DNA from 2 places in the Pseudoalteromonas sp. SR41-8 genome. Region 2 is predicted to be linked to the other one. Evidence: predicted binding sites of a transcription regulator. Region 2 holds the regulator's gene; the other holds the start of a gene.
What was found. Region 2 encodes MetJ, which represses methionine synthesis genes. Its sites were predicted from a motif close to TAGACGTCTAGACGTCTA; they were not measured.
Positions count from the first base shown of each region.

Region 1: the regulator MetJ is predicted to act here: its motif matches at 2,820-2,837, upstream of metE (5-methyltetrahydropteroyltriglutamate--homocysteine S-methyltransferase).

Region 1 covers NZ_JACJEE010000018.1:50,324-58,463, forward strand. Annotated here, with positions in the region: gene H5162_RS13240 (hypothetical protein) at 1-105, opposite strand, end outside; gene H5162_RS13245 (Nif3-like dinuclear metal center hexameric protein) at 256-1,008, shown strand; gene H5162_RS13250 (ElyC/SanA/YdcF family protein) at 1,043-1,807, opposite strand; gene H5162_RS13255 (LysR family transcriptional regulator) at 1,860-2,747, opposite strand; gene metE (5-methyltetrahydropteroyltriglutamate--homocysteine S-methyltransferase) at 3,037-5,310, shown strand; gene H5162_RS13265 (DUF2897 family protein) at 5,349-5,495, opposite strand; gene H5162_RS13270 (acyloxyacyl hydrolase) at 5,550-6,092, opposite strand; gene H5162_RS13275 (phospholipid-binding protein MlaC) at 6,331-6,927, shown strand; gene H5162_RS13280 (ankyrin repeat domain-containing protein) at 7,188-8,140, shown strand, end outside.
Region 2 covers NZ_JACJEE010000032.1:40,741-48,880, reverse strand. Annotated here, with positions in the region: gene H5162_RS17505 (SPOR domain-containing protein) at 1-431, opposite strand, end outside; gene priA (primosomal protein N') at 453-2,639, opposite strand; gene rpmE (50S ribosomal protein L31) at 2,873-3,085, shown strand; gene H5162_RS17490 (malic enzyme-like NAD(P)-binding protein) at 3,650-4,891, shown strand; gene metJ (met regulon transcriptional regulator MetJ) at 5,001-5,321, opposite strand; gene metB (cystathionine gamma-synthase) at 5,557-6,819, shown strand; gene metL (bifunctional aspartate kinase/homoserine dehydrogenase II) at 6,826-8,140, shown strand, end outside.

The sequences.
Region 1 (8,140 bases), on a different contig from region 2:
GCTGTACCAACCAGGTTTGCTGGTGATTTCAGGTTTCTTACCATTGGCTGCTTGGTATGCTGCTTCAAAGGCATTTAATACTTCTGTTTTGTCTAGTTTGCTCATCAGAGGCCCTATACGTTGTAAACACAGATTGAGAATATTTATTTATACCTATTTTTGACTTACTTTTCAATTTTTTGCGATTTTCCTTCCATTTTAGCCCTATAAACGCCAAAATTTGCACAAAATTTAACGCTAATCTGGAATAAAAAAATGCAGCGCAGAGAATTTAACCAATTACTAAATACCATTTTAAGACCTGATTCTATTCAAGACTTTTGCCCAAATGGGCTACAAGTCGAAGGACGTGAACAGATTAAAAAAATTGTTACAGGTGTCACTGCTAGTCAAGCATTAATCGATGCTGCAATTGCACATGGCGCAGATACAATATTGGTTCATCATGGTTACTTCTGGAAAGGTGAAGCGCAACCTATTACCGGTATGAAAAAGCGTCGCATAGCTGCGTTACTTAATCATGATATCAATTTATTTGCCTATCATTTACCTCTTGATGTGCATCCAGCAATCGGTAATAACGCGCAATTAGCACAGCTACTTGATTTAGAAATACTCGATGGTTTGGAGCCTGTAGCAAATAGTGTCGCAGTCAAAGGGCGTTTAAAAATCCCAATGAGTGGTGAGCAATTTGCACAAAAAATATCAACAGTGCTCGCTCGTGAACCTTTGGTTAGCCTAGTACGTGATGAGCTAATTGAGACCATCGCTTGGTGTACTGGAGGTGGTCAAGGTTATATTGATTTGGCTGCTAGCCAGGGGATTGATGCCTATTTAACAGGCGAGGCTTCAGAGCAGACCATTCACAGTTCGCGTGAGCAAAAGATCGATTTTTTTGCCGCAGGCCATCACGCCACCGAACGCTATGGCATAAAAGCGCTCGGTGAGTTATTGGCTGAGCAACATGGCTTTGATGTAACCTTTATTGATATAGACAACCCAGTTTGAGTTGCCAGCTACTTCACTTTAAGTGAGTGAGATGTTAAAGCGCTTCTGGATCAATCCAGCGGCGCACACTTATCCACGTACTACCGATTACTTCATGCCAATAACTTGTGACTGCCTTTAATACTTCAACACTCGGAATATATTGTTTGTGATGAGGCCACGCTGAGAAATCGTAAAAATCAGTGGCGGCGGGAATAACATCAACGCCTTGGCTATTAAATAGATCTTTTGCTCGTGCCATGTGACTTGCCGAAGTTACCAGTGCAACTTTAAAATCAACTAGAGCAGGTGCTAAAAGCCGTGCTTCATCGGCGGTATCCATAGCCGTAGGATTTTGTTTAATACGCTGCGCATCAATACCTAAACTTATCGCGGTTTGTTGCATCAAACTACTGTTGGTCACTTTATTGTAACCGCCACCTGAAACAATAAGTTGAGCTTGTGGGTACACATATGCTAAGCGCATACCTTCGATTAAGCGGCTTTTAGCACAATTACCAAGTTGGCTATTGGCGTTAAGTTTTGGGTTAGGATTTATATCACAACCAAGTACCACTATTTTATCGAGTATCGGCTGTTTACTTGTATCAAAAATATACTTTAACTGTGAATTTGGAGCAATTATTTTTTGACCAATAAAAGGGGTACTGATCAGCAATAAACTGGTGATTGCGATTAAACCAATAAATACGCTTACTTTCTTGGTACGCAGTGCGATTAATAAGCAAACAAAGCACAGTAGAGCAAACAGAGGCAATGGCATCAGCATTGCACCGAGGATTTTTTTCAGTTCAAACATCACAGTAGCACACATAAAGGGGTTTTCTGTATGCTACTGGGTTAAACCTATTTTATCGACCGTTATTTAACTTACAGGTATTTAAAAAGTGGCGATACACTGGGTTATCTTTCATATTCTTTTTCATGGCTAAATACATTGGACGGGTTAATCCCAGCGCGCCTAATGGAATCGACTTAATGAGTCCTTGGCTTTCATATGGTGTTACTAACCAATCCGGTAATGCTGCAACCCCCATTCCGGCACTGACAAGCTGAAAAATGAGCAAGCCCTGATCTACGGTTTTCAAGGTGCCATCAAAACGTGCATTTTGAATAAAATGTTTGAAGATATCCTGACGCTCTCGTGGAATAGGGTACGAAATAATCGTCTCGTTTTTCAAATCAAGTGCCGTTACATAGGCTTTTTTCGCTAGTTCATGATCTGGAGCAACAATTAATTTAAGTTTAAAATCAAATAAATGTGCGTATTCAAGTTTATCTGGTTCACGAATGTCTGAAGTGAGTACTAAATCTAATTCATCACTGAGCAGATCAGGAATAGCGTCATAACTAAAGCCGCGCTCATAATCAACTTTGATATCAGGCCAAAAGTTATTGAATTCTTTAATTGTTGGTAATAACCAATGAAAACAAGCATGGCATTCAACACTAAGTCGTAATTGTGAAATTGGTTGATTAAGACTTTCTTTTAAACGGCATTTGGTTGCTTCAACACGCGGGAGTACTTCGCTGGCAAGTTCAAGTAATAGCATACCTTGTGGGGTAAAGCGCACCGGTTGAGTTTTACGTTCAAATAGTTGGCAATCAAGTTTGTTTTCTAAATCTTTGATTTGATGAGACAAAGCGGATTGAGTCAAAAATAATTCGCGCGCAGTATTTACCAATGAACCGGTTTCTTTCAAGGTTGCGATGGTCTTTAAGTGTTTTACATCAATCATCTTTAATAATTCTCATGGTAAAGGTGAGTTTAACTCAGATTACAGCCATAATACGCCTTAAATTAAGATGCATCAACGTCTAGATGGCTATAAACCCCATTTTTTTACGTGAAATTTACAAATATACTATAGCATCATATTTGACAGCGTTGTCATTATATTTTTTGAGTTTGCAAAAAAATATTTCCATGAATTTACCTCAAGTTGAAACTGAGGAAGCATCAATTGTTTGATGTCAGGTATAGGTTTATGGTTTTAGCTATCTAAACAGCTGGAAGGGAATTTCAACATGGCACAATTACATAACTTAGGTTTTCCTCGCATAGGTAGAAAGCGTGAACTAAAATTTGCAGTAGAATCATACTGGGCTGGTAAAATCAGCCAAGCGCAGTTGCTTGAACAAGGTAAGACGATCCGCGCAGAAAATTGGGCTCTTCAAGCAGATGCTGGGATTGATTTATTACCGGTAGGTGACTTTGCTTGGTATGACCATGTGTTATCTACCTCTTTATTGATTGGCGCAGTGCCCAAGCGTCATCAAAAAGCGGATGGTAGCATTGATCTTGATACATTATTTCGTATTGGGCGTGGTCGCGCACCAAGCGGTTGTTCATGTGCAGCAAGCGAAATGACAAAGTGGTTTAATACTAATTATCATTACATAGTTCCAGAGCTAACTCATGATCAGCAGTTTCAACTAACCTGGACTGAGTTATTCGAGCAAGTTACTCAAGCACAAGCATTGGGGCACAATGCAAAAGTAGTATTGGTCGGTCCAGTCACTTATCTTTACTTAGCAAAATGTGCAGGTGAGGAGTTTGATAAACTTAGCTTACTTGAAAAACTATTAGCTGTTTATCAACACGTGTTCGCTAAATTAGCGCAGCAAGGGATTGAATGGGTACAGGTTGATGAGCCTATATTAGGTTTAGAGCTGACAGAAGATTATCAAGAGGCATTAAAAACAAGCTTTCGTGCACTTGCAGGTCAAGGCGTGAAGTTGTTACTTGCTAGTTATTTTGACTCAGTCACTGCCTACTTTGATGATATTGCAGGTTACCCTGTTGATGGCGTACATTTTGATTGTGTTGCAACAAATGTTGATGTTGCAAAACTAGATATATTATTAAGTACAGATCAAGTTTTATCATTAGGCGTAGTAAATGGCCGTAATATTTGGCGTACTGATTTAGAGGTTGTATTTAATAGCATAAAAGACATTGCGCTAAAGCGCGGTGATAATCTATGGCTTGCTCCATCTTGTTCTTTACTGCATACACCGGTTGATTTAGAGCAAGAAGAAAAGCTCGATGATGAGCTTTGTTCATGGCTTGCATTTGCAAAACAAAAAGGCCAAGAGTTGTCATTATTAAAAGCCGCGCTTGAAAGCAATGATAGCAGTGAGCTCGTTGCTTATTCAGCACCTATTAAAGCACGCTTAACCTCTACTCGTGTAAATAATACAGCTGTACAAAAGCGTGTAACTGCACTCACCGCAAAAGACGGTAAGCGTAATCATGCATTTTCTCAACGTATTGAAAAACAACATGCAGCACTTAATTTACCGCTACTGCCGACCACCACGATAGGATCATTTCCACAAACTCAAGTAATTCGTCAAGCACGCCGTGATTATAAAGCCGGTGAATTATCTGCGGATGATTATCAAAGGCAAATGAAAGCAGAAATTCGTTACGCTGTTGAAGAGCAAGAGGCGCTTGATTTAGATGTGTTAGTGCACGGCGAATCGGAGCGTAATGACATGGTTGAATACTTTGCTGAACTATTAGAAGGCTTTGCTTTTACCCAGTTTGGTTGGGTGCAAAGCTACGGCTCGCGATGTGTGAAACCACCTGTAATTTGGGGGGATGTATCACGTGAACAAGCGATGACGGTTCAGTGGACAAAATACGCACAGTCGCTGACGAGTAAGAAAATGAAAGGCATGCTAACAGGTCCTGTAACTATTCTGTTTTGGTCATTCATTCGTGATGATTTAGACAAACCCACCATCGCTAATCAAATTGCACTTGCGCTACGTGATGAAGTGGTCGATTTACAAAATGCCGGTATTGATATCATTCAAATTGATGAACCTGCATTTCGTGAAGGTATGCCGCTTAAATGTAGCCAATGGCAAGCATATTTAGAATGGGCAGCGTATGCATTTAGGGTCTCAGCAAGCGGTGTGAAAGATGAAACACAAATTCATACTCACATGTGTTACGCCGAATTTAACGGTATTATTGCCGCGATTGCAGATATGGATGCCGATGTGATCACCATTGAAACCTCACGTTCTAACATGGAACTACTTGAAGCATTTGAGAATTTTGATTATCCAAATGATATTGGTCCAGGTGTATATGATATTCACACTCCGAATGTACCGGATATTGCATGGATGAAAACGTTGATCCATAAAGCCGCACGAAAAATACCGGTTGCGCGTTTATGGGTAAACCCGGACTGTGGTTTGAAAACCCGTGGTTGGCAAGAAACGCGACAAGCTCTTGATAATATGGTTAAAGCAACCAAAGAGCTGCGTGAGGAGCTGCAGTAAGAACATCCCCTAAGATGTAAAGCCCTAACAAAACTTAGTTAGGGCTTTTTTTGTTGCTCTGATTTGAGTTCATCTTCATCGGTTGGTTTTTTAAAATCCATTTTTGCTGAGTGTTTGATCAGCAAAATATTACCGATAATGATTGCCAACACTAAGATGATGATGAGTATATGCCAAATTTGCATGGTGATCTCTAATGAGTCATTTATAAGTACTTAGTGTAGCAAAGATTTCTAGGGTTAAAAACGTCTAGAAAACGACAGCGAAATAAAATCAAGACCTGGGTTTGGTCTTTTAAACCCTGCATTTGAATAGTGTAAATAACGCACCGCAGCTTTGGTTTTTCCAAAATCAGCAACAAAGCCTAGTCGGTCTTCAAACTGGTAGTGGGTACTCACATTTTTGCCGGCGAAGTGAGTGTCATTGACTAATGAAATCCCTATGCCGGCTTCGAAATACAGAGGAATACCGCGCACTGAGCTGATCAGATGTTGAAATACCGGGGACATTGCAAGGACAACATTTGTCTGATGGCTATTATCTGCGCCGTATTCCCAAATATTAATACTTGATTCTAAGTAAATATGGGTATTTTCAATTAATGATTGTAGTGCTGGAGCATGGTATTGGTATGCCAGTTTTAAACCTTTAACATCACCTTCCCCCTGAATATAATCAATGGCATAGCCATGAGGGGAAAGTGTATAGGGCGCGCCATAAGATAGTCTGCTGAACATGGAAATAGATAATAAAATCAATACAGTTAATGTTTTAAATAACATGGTAAAGCTCTTTAGATGAAAACGTTATTTACAAAATAAGGGCGTGGGGGAGGCTAATTCAAGTGGCATAAATTCACAGACTCTGTGTGTTATTACATGAGCTTAGCTAACAATATGAAATAAAAAGATTAAATCAATTGATGCCGTGTTGGCACTAATAAGGTGCTATTTTGAGGCTTTTTAATCTCTTATGAACAGCGTAAATTACGCTACAAGATTTACTTAGGACTTATCAACAATGATTTCACTTGGTCGTTATTTATTATTAATCGCGCTAGTTTTTAGTGCTTCCTTGTTTGCGCAAACACAACAGTCACCTAATCAGTTATTAACTCAGGTAGGCGATCAGCTGTTTAGTGAAATTGGCAAAATAAACAGCCAAGGCACAGCGAGCAAAAGTGACATGGCACACATTGTTGATCAGTATTTAATGCCTAATATAGATGTTAAATTTGTTTCCTATAAATTATTAGGTAAGCACATTAAAGGTATCGATCGCCAACAAGCGACTGCATTTATAAGTGCAGTGGAGCATTACTTAACCACTACCTATGCTAGTGCATTAATGAAATATACCGGGCAAGAAATAAAATTCGAAGAAAGTAACGATGCTGCAGAGAGCGAGTTTGCCACGGTTAAGACGCAAATTATTGCAGATAATGCGCCAACGATTGACTTACACTTTAAGCTTCGCCAAGGCAAAGATGGTAGCTGGAAAGTATATGATATTGTCGCTGAAGGTATTTCGTTACTCAGTGCAAAGCAAAAAGAAGTTATTCAACGAATTTCAGAAGTTGGCCTTGACCAAGTGACAGCTGAGCTTAACAGTAAGTAATCATTTCCAAGTAAGTCTCCAACCTAAAGCACCGTGCAGTGTTAACTGCATGGTGCTTTGTTATTTTCTTTTAAAATCACACGGTTTGGCTATAGCGTGTGGTTTTGGGTATGCTAGAATAAGCGCTTACATACCCACTGGTATCACTAATTTACTGGGGTACTTAAAATTATATTAAGCGCAGTGTCAGTTTGTAGTTGTTAAACTCTTTTACTGACCTTTGTACCGAGCAAGATAGACACTGGAGTTGTGTTTTTTTAATGGAAAATGTACTTATTTGGCCTAAAGAATACCCGTTATTAGTCAAAGGACTTATTGAGCAAAACGGTGCATTTATTTTAGACGCTTTAGAAGCATGGCCGGCTTGTCGCTCGACTGAAGAAGACAATGGCGTGTGTACTACTGTGCTACCGCCTATCTATTATTTAACCTGGTTAACTCCCCTTGAGCCATTTGAAGAGTGTTTTTTCCAACATATCTGTGAATATGATGAAGCCGCTCAACAGTATATTTCGGCAGCTAAAGATTACTATTTTGATAACGAGTATAGCCCAGAGAGTTTAGTGCTATTACTTTGCCAACGTCTTGAAAAATATGCAGCTGTAGCGTCACAAACAACGATAGAAACACCCGTTACGTTATTATCTCAGTTATTCTCAAAACGCTATTTTACAATCATCGAGTATGCGCTCAATGCGGGCAGTAAAGTGAGTGCTGAAGATGCTTTGGCACTGTGGAAAGAAGTTGATTTTCGTGAACGTTTTAGCACCTTTATACCTGACTCAATCGATGACGTTAATGCGTTAAGTGAATTAGCGGCGAAAAAAGTTGCTGGCGGAAAGGATTATTTCACCTTATTGACCCAAGTATCACCAGATGTTGACTCAGTGGTGCTATTAGAACAAGCACTGTTGGCGCATTTGCGTTTTGACACAGCTAAACAAACGATGGCGATGCGTTTTATAGAGCAAGGTGCAACAGGCACGTTGGCGGATGAAAATGGTAAAACGGCCTTTATGTGGGCAGTTGAAAAAGGGTTTGTTAATTTAGTACAAACCTTATTAGATAAACAAGATAAAAAACAACGTGATGCCCTTGGTAACAGTGCTTTACATTATGCGGTACTAGCAAAAAATGAGCCTTTGATGGTGCTATTATTGAAGTCTGGCTATGACTTTCGTGTTCGTAACTGTGATGGCTTAAGTTGTTATCG
Region 2 (8,140 bases):
ACTTTATACCAGACACCGTTAGTGCCGGTTGTTTCACGAATTTCGGCGATTAATCCGGCAAATGCAATTTTAGCTTTTAAGGTTTCTGCTTGGCCATGGGTTCTGAACGAGCCGCATTGCATTACATAAGGGCCTTTTTGTTCAAGCTCTCTTACTTCAACTTGAATTTCATGCTCTTTGATTTCTTTTATGAATTCAGGAGGGCGTGGTTTAGGCAACTCTTGTTGCACTTTTGCAGGTGTTGGGTTTGCTTGTTGTTCAACCAGCTTTGGATCTGCATTGGTTTTGACATACCATAAACCAAAACTAAAACCGCCAACAAGTAGCACGGTAACCAGTACTAATAATACGGGGAATGGTTTTTTCGGTGGCGCTGTTTTTTTGCTATTACGGTTGCCCGGTTTTTTATTAATAAAATCGTGTTGTGCCATGGTGGTATTGGGCTTCTAACCTTAAATCATATCTATTGGATCTACATCTAAGCTCCATCGCACCTTTTGCGCTAATTTACTGGTACTTAAGTAGTCTACCATTTGCGCGAGATATTGGTGTAATAGAGGGCGTTCGAGCGCTTGAATATGCAATTGAAAGCGATATTTCCCCGCAATTCGCTCGAGCGGTGCAGGGATCGGACCTAGCAATTGTATACCAGTTAGACCTTGGACTGGAACTAAATCTGTTAAAAAATCGACCACTTGCTTTATGTTGTGACCTTCGGCGCGGACAATCGCCATATTAGTTATTGGTGGTAGCTGTGCGTCATCGCGCTCTTGCAGTGCAAAACGGGCGAAATCTTGATAACCATTATTGACTAAATCTTGTAATAAAGGATGCTCGGGAAAGTGAGTTTGCAATAATACATGACCTGGTTCGCCACTGCGCCCAGCACGGCCAGCCACCTGAGTAACCAATTGTGCTAAATGCTCTGTGGCGCGAAAGTCGCACGAGTACAAGCCGCCGTCGACATCAAGGATCAATACTAAGCTCACATCAGCAAAGTGATGACCTTTGGCAAGCATTTGGGTGCCAACTAAAATCCGTGCACCGCCTTGGTTTATATCGTCTAGGGCTTTTTCTAAACTGCCTTTACGACGCGTTGAGTCGCGGTCAATCCGGCTAATTGGGGTATCAGGAAACTCGGTTGTTAAAAACTCTTCTATTTGTTCGGTGCCTTTGCCGTTAGGAAATATTTGTGTACTACCACAATCTGGACATTGGTGCGGCACGCGTTCTTGCTCACCGCAGTGATGGCAAATCATCTGGCCGATGGCCTTGTGAAAAGTCGCACTGGTGCTGCAACGTGTGCACTCACTTAACCAACCACATTCATGGCAAATCAGGGTAGGCGAAAAACCGCGACGGTTTAGAAATACCATCACTTGTTTGCCTCGTTTTAAATGCTGACGCATAGTGGCAAGACTGGCATGGGCTATACCAGCTTGATCCGGCTGGCCTTTCATATCAATCAGCTGAAATTTATTGTCGGTACTGGTTTGCGCACGTTGCGTTAGGCTCAGCAGTTGGTATTTATTATGAATTGCCTTATGCAAGGTTTCGAGCGCCGGGGTTGCTGAGCCTAAAATCAGCGGTATTTTATGTTGAAAAGCGCGGTATGCGGCTAAATCACGGGCATGGTAACGTAAGGTATCTTGTTGTTTAAATGAACCGTCATGTTCTTCATCAACAATGATCATACCAAGCTTTAAAAATGGTAAAAAGATACTCGAACGTGTACCAATCACAATTGCGCAACTGGCTTTTTCACAAAAGCGCCAAGTTTGTAAGCGTTCGTTATCGGTCAGTGCTGAATGCCACAGCATAATCGGCGTATCAGGAAAGCGACGACGAAATCGATTAACCGTTTGTGGCGTAAGGCCAATTTCAGGCACTAGTACGAGTGCTTGTTCACCGCGTTTTAAAACCTCTTCAAGGCATTGTAAGTAAACCTCGGTTTTACCACTGCCAGTGACACCTTCTAGTAAAAAGCTATTGAAACCGACCGCTTGATTAATGGTGGTACAGGCTACTGCTTGCTCTTTATTTAGAGTCGGCTTAGTGCCTACGGTGGGAAGTTGTTGTTGCCATTGGTTGTCGTGTTCAATCGTTTGGCTGATCAGCTCTTTGTTAAGTAAGCTGTCGATAGTTTTTTTACTAAACCCCAGCGCTTTTAATTCTGTAAGTGATGATTTACCCGAATCTGCCAGTTGTTTGAGTAAGCTTAGTTGGCTCTTTGCTTTTAAAGACGGTAATTTAGCGCCTTTTTCAGTTAGTGCCACCATACTAATACTGCTTTTATCTGGGCACAGTCCTTGACGCAGCGCGCCAGGCAGGGCGATATGAATTGTTTCACCTAGTGGGTAGCAATAATAGCGCGCAGTAAAACGCAATAATTCGATATGTCGCTCTGATAAAACGGCTTCATCATCAATCACTTCAAGCACTGCTTTAAGTTTATTAACCGGCACATCGGTGTTGGTTTTTAGCGCCAGTACTACCGCAACTTTGCGCTGATTACCAAATGGCACCCATACCCGCGCACCGACTTTAGGCATCACCGATAAACCATCGAGTTGCTCTGGAATGCGATAATCAAAGGTGCGATGCAACGGTACTTTTATAGCAACTTCAACAAAACTCATAACAACCCAAACAAGAACGAATAAGGGAGTTAATGTACTAAAATTATGGCTGAAAACCTACCTGCAAATATCTTCTTTAAAACTTTTGTTCATTTTATTAGCAAAAACGACATTTAAAGCTTGTAGCAAGTGGGGTTGTTGCTTAGAATACGCGTCCTAAATAATTTGTTTTAACGACGTATGGTGCCAGACTCCGGGTTTGGAGAGCGATGCGGCCTTAACTAGAGGTTTCTATGAAAGAAGGTATTCACCCTAAGTACGAAGTAATTTCAGCATCATGTTCATGTGGAAATAAATTCGAAACTCGTTCTACTCTGTGTAAAGACATTCACTTAGACGTATGTTCTGCGTGTCACCCGTTTTACACTGGTAAGCAAAAAGTTTTAGACACAGGTGGCCGTGTTGATCGCTTTAACAAGCGTTTCGGTTCACTTAGCAGCAAGTAATTCTTGTTGTTTTGTCGGAAAAAGCACCTTAGGGTGCTTTTTTTTATGCCTGCTATTTATTAAAAACACCGCCTTTTAGTCTTTATTTCTTGCTCTAGTGCTCCAGCTTTACGCATTCATTATGTTGTGACTATTTCCCACTTTTATATCCAGTATAGCGAGTAAATAACAGACAAATAGTGATTTGTTGACTATATTGTCATTCTCGTTAAAGCGATAAATTAAACGTTTTTGTCGGTAAAGTTAGGTCTTTTGCGGTTAAATGTTGTTAACGTCTTACTTTGATGGTTTTTAGTCATAGGTCATTATTTTTGCTTTAAAGCGTTGCATAATGAGCATTTTAAGATGGGTTTTTTGATGCTTTGTGGCGTTTTTATAGCCGAAAATTGAAGCTTTTTTGCAAAAAATGCTGACAAAACGCATAAAATTAACGGATATAGCATATAACAGGATAGACCTGATATTGCTTGAATTTAATTATAATATAGGTATCGTTCCCTATAAGATATAAGAACTGCTTACTCTCACTTTCAACTTAACTTACTTGCAGGATAAAATCGCGTTATGTCAGACTTTCGTGAACAAGCTTTACATTACCATTCGCACCCCGTTCCAGGAAAAATTAGCGTTGAGCTTACAAAGCCAGCTGAAACCGTACAGGATCTTGCACTCGCATACAGCCCCGGTGTTGCAGAACCGGTACGTGAAATAGCTGCTGATCCCGCTAATGCCTACAAATACACCGGTAAAGGCAATATGGTTGCGGTTATTACTAACGGCACCGCTATTTTAGGTTTAGGTAACTTAGGTCCATTGGCTTCAAAACCGGTTATGGAAGGTAAAGCGTTATTATTTAAACGCTTTGCGGGTCTAGATTCGATAGATATTGAGGTGAAACACAATACCACCGAAGATTTCATCAATACAGTTGCTAACATCGCTGATACGTTTGGCGGTATTAACTTAGAAGACATTAAAGCGCCAGAGTGTTTTGAAATAGAAAAAGCATTGATCGAGCGTTGTAGCATTCCAGTGTTCCACGACGATCAACACGGTACCGCGATTGTAACGGCTGCTGGTATGATCAACGCACTTGAAGTACAAGGCAAAGAAATCGAAAATGCGATTATCGTTTGTTTAGGAGCCGGTGCCGCAGCGGTTGCGTGTATGGAGCTACTGATCAAGTGTGGCGCATTGCGTGAACATATTTACATGTTAGATCGTAAAGGCGTTATTCATACTCGTCGTGATGATTTAAACGAGTACAAACAGTTATTCGCTAACAATACAGATAAGCGCACACTGCAAGATGTTATTGCTGATGCCGATGTATTTGTTGGTGTATCTGGCCCGAATTTACTTTCTCCTGACGATCTTAAGCTAATGGCTGATCGACCTGTAGTGTTTGCCTGTTCAAACCCAGATCCAGAAATCTCACCAGTGCTTGCTCATGGTGCTCGCGATGATTTAATCATGGCAACGGGTCGTTCAGATTATCCAAACCAAGTTAACAACGTGCTGTGTTTCCCATTTATTTTCCGTGGTGCGCTAGATGTGCGTGCAAGCAAAATTAATGATGAAATGAAAATTGCTGCGGTTGACGCTATTCGTAGCATTGCTAAAGAACCAGTACCAGCGGAAGTATTAAAAGCGGCGGGTGTTGAGACACTTGAATTTGGTGCGCAGTATATTATTCCAAAACCGATGGATCCGCGTTTATTACCGCGCATTGCCAAAGCAGTAGCGCAAGCGGCAATTGATTCTGGTGTTGCACAAATTGATATGCCGGAAAACTACATGGAGTAGCTGCTTAGCTGCAATTGGTAATGGCACAATAATAAAAACCTCAGTAACTTACGTTACTGAGGTTTTTTTGTAGCCAATTCCTGAAGCAGGAATATATACAAATGATAACTTAATCTTCGTTGAGTACAGGTACTTCGAGACCCATTTCAAGCATGATTTTTTTCACTTCTTCAGGCACTTTCTCTGGATTATCTTTACGTAAATCTTCATCGTTTGGCAGTGGTTGGCCAGTAAATGCGTGTAAAAATGCTTCACAAAGTAATTCGCTATTTGTTGCATGGCGAAGATTATTAATTTGACGACGAGTGCGCTCATCAGTCAAAACTTTTAATACATTTAGCGGGATCGAAACGGTGATCTTTTTAACTTGTTCTGATTTTTTCCCGTGTTCTGCGTATGGGTGAATATATTCACCATTCCATTTAGCCATAGGATGTATCGTTGCCTCAGGTTGTTAATTGTTTGCGCGACCTTTTGCAGCGCAAAGATGGCGAAATTCTATCGTGTTAAAAAAGATAGTCAAACACTTGTTTTTTAGCCATCTAGCGGCTTAAATGTTTTTACTTCTAATCTTGCGGCTAAAACCGCATAAATGCTTTGACTTATTAAATTTGATCCTCTAACCTTTTAGACGTCTAAACATCCATTTAATTGTAGGTGACGGTATGAGTCAAAAGAATAAAGCAACCATTGCAGTACGCAATGGTATTGATGCAGATAAACATCACGGCGCGGTTGTGCCTCCCATTCATTTATCGACCACCTACTCATTTGCTGATTTTGATAAAAAGCGCCAATATGATTATGGCCGTAGCGGCAACCCAAACCGTGATTTACTCGCTGAAACGCTCGCTAAGCTTGAAGGTGGCGCTAAGGGGATTATCACTGCAACGGGCATGGCTGCGGTGCATTTAGCTACTCAGCTGCTAAACAGTGACGATACTTTAGTGATCCCACATGATTGCTATGGCGGTAGTTACCGCTTATTCACCTCACTTGAAAAGCGTGGCTTATTAAAGTTAGTGGTTTTAGATTTAACTAAATCTGAAAATCATCAAAAAATTCTTGAGATAAAACCAAAGCTAATTTGGATTGAAACACCGAGTAATCCTATCTTACGGTTAACCGATATTAAAGCGATCACCACGATTGCTAAGCAGTGCGGTGCGTTGGTTGGTGCCGATAACACATTTTTATCACCTGCTTTGCAAAACCCAATTGAGTTTGGTGTTGATATTGTGGTGCATTCGACCACTAAATATATTAACGGTCACTCAGATGTTGTTGGTGGTGCGGTGATCGCCGCTACCCAAGAGTTGGGTGATGAGCTTGCTTGGTGGGCTAATAACATTGGCATTACCGGTGCTCCGTTTGATAGCTACTTAACGTTACGTGGTTTACGTACTTTGAATGTTCGTTTACGTCAGCATCAAGAAAATGCCTTTATTATTGCCCAATATCTAGAAAACTCCCCTTATGTAAGCCAAGTATATTACCCTGGATTAGTATCTCATCCACAGCATGAACTCGCTAAACAGCAGCAACGTGGTTTTGGTGGCATGGTAAGCTTTGATATCAAAGGTGATATTAATGATGCTGCAGAATTTTTGACCAGCTTAGAAGAATTTAGCTTAGCTGAGTCATTAGGTGGGGTTGAGAGTTTGATTTGTCACCCTGCAACAATGACCCACGCAGGTATGGAGGCAACTGCTCGTCTTGCTGCGGGAGTAGGTGATACCCTGATCCGTATTTCGGTGGGCATTGAAGATGTAAAAGATTTAATCGCTGACTTAGATCGTGTATTCAATAAAGTGAAACCAGGTCAAGCTCAGCACGGCGCAAAAGTAATCGCTTCCTCTGTTCAACAACAAGATGATGAGCAATCAAGCTCATTTAAACTGACTCCTGCACATACGGCTTTGTGGTAATAAAAAATGGTAAATATAGTTCATAAATTTGGTGGTTCTAGCCTTAGTTCTGCAGAGCGTTATCAGGCCGTAGCAAATATTATTCTAGCCCATACGGAAGCCGGTGATTGTGTGGTGGTATCCGCAGCCGGTAAAACTACTAATACGTTAGTTACGCTATGGCAGAGTTACCAGCAAGGTGATCAACAGGCAGTGAGTGATATTTTATTGCAGCTTGATAATCATCAACGTACTTTGATCGAGCAGTTATTGAGTCCAGCAGCGCGACATACGGCATTAAACGTATTAGAACAAGAGCTAGCCTTAATTGCACAGCAAACTCAACAGCAAAGCTTACAGGAAGCCGCATTGCTTGCTCACGGTGAAGTTTGGTCGGCACGATTATTGGCTAGCTATTTAAAACAGTTAAATGTTGCAGCTCAAGATGTTGATGCTCGTCAATTGTTTACCCTTAATGATGGGCAATTATTACATCAAAAAAATCAACAAGCCTGTGCCGAGTTAATTTCAGCCAATTGCATTAATATTGTTACTGGTTTTATAGCCGCTGATTGCCAAGCAAATACAGTTACTTTGGGGCGCAATGGCAGTGATTACAGCGCGACTTTGTTAAGCAGTTATTGTCATGCTAGTCAGGTATCAATTTGGACTGATACCCAAGGGGTGTTTAGTACCGACCCTCGTAAAGTAAAAAAAGCGATTAAGTATTCTAAAGTATGTCGTGGCCAAGCAAACTTACTGGCGCGTTTGGGCAACCCAGTGTTACATGCTAAAACTCTCTCGCCATTAAAAAATACTGATATCAAATTAGTCGTTCGCAGTAGTTACGACAGCGAAGCTAGCGCGACAGAAATTGTCAAAGAAGGTTACAGCAAAGCTAAGCGTTTTATCACTACCTTAGAAAATATTGATTTACTGCGTATTGATCAGCTGCGTGGCGGTGAAATTGGCGAATTAAGTCAGCTTATTCAACACAGCTTGCATCATTTTATTAAAAACGGCGATACCTACTTACTAGTGCCGGCAGCAGCGACTCATCAGGTGGTGAGTCATTTGCAAGGGCGCGCTAATATTATTGAGTCGAACTTACATGGTTGCGCTGTTGTGGCGCCACGAAATGATGTAGCGCAATTATTTGAACAAGCAACGCAAGTGCTTAGTGAGCAAAGTTTAGTGCCGCGCTTTAGCCATCAAGACGCAGACTACATATTACTACTAACGGATCAATCTATTGATAGTGATGTATTGACCTTATTGCATGATAAGTTGATTAACAAAGGCCAAGAGCTTGCCATTATTGTTGCTGGCCTTGGTAATGTTG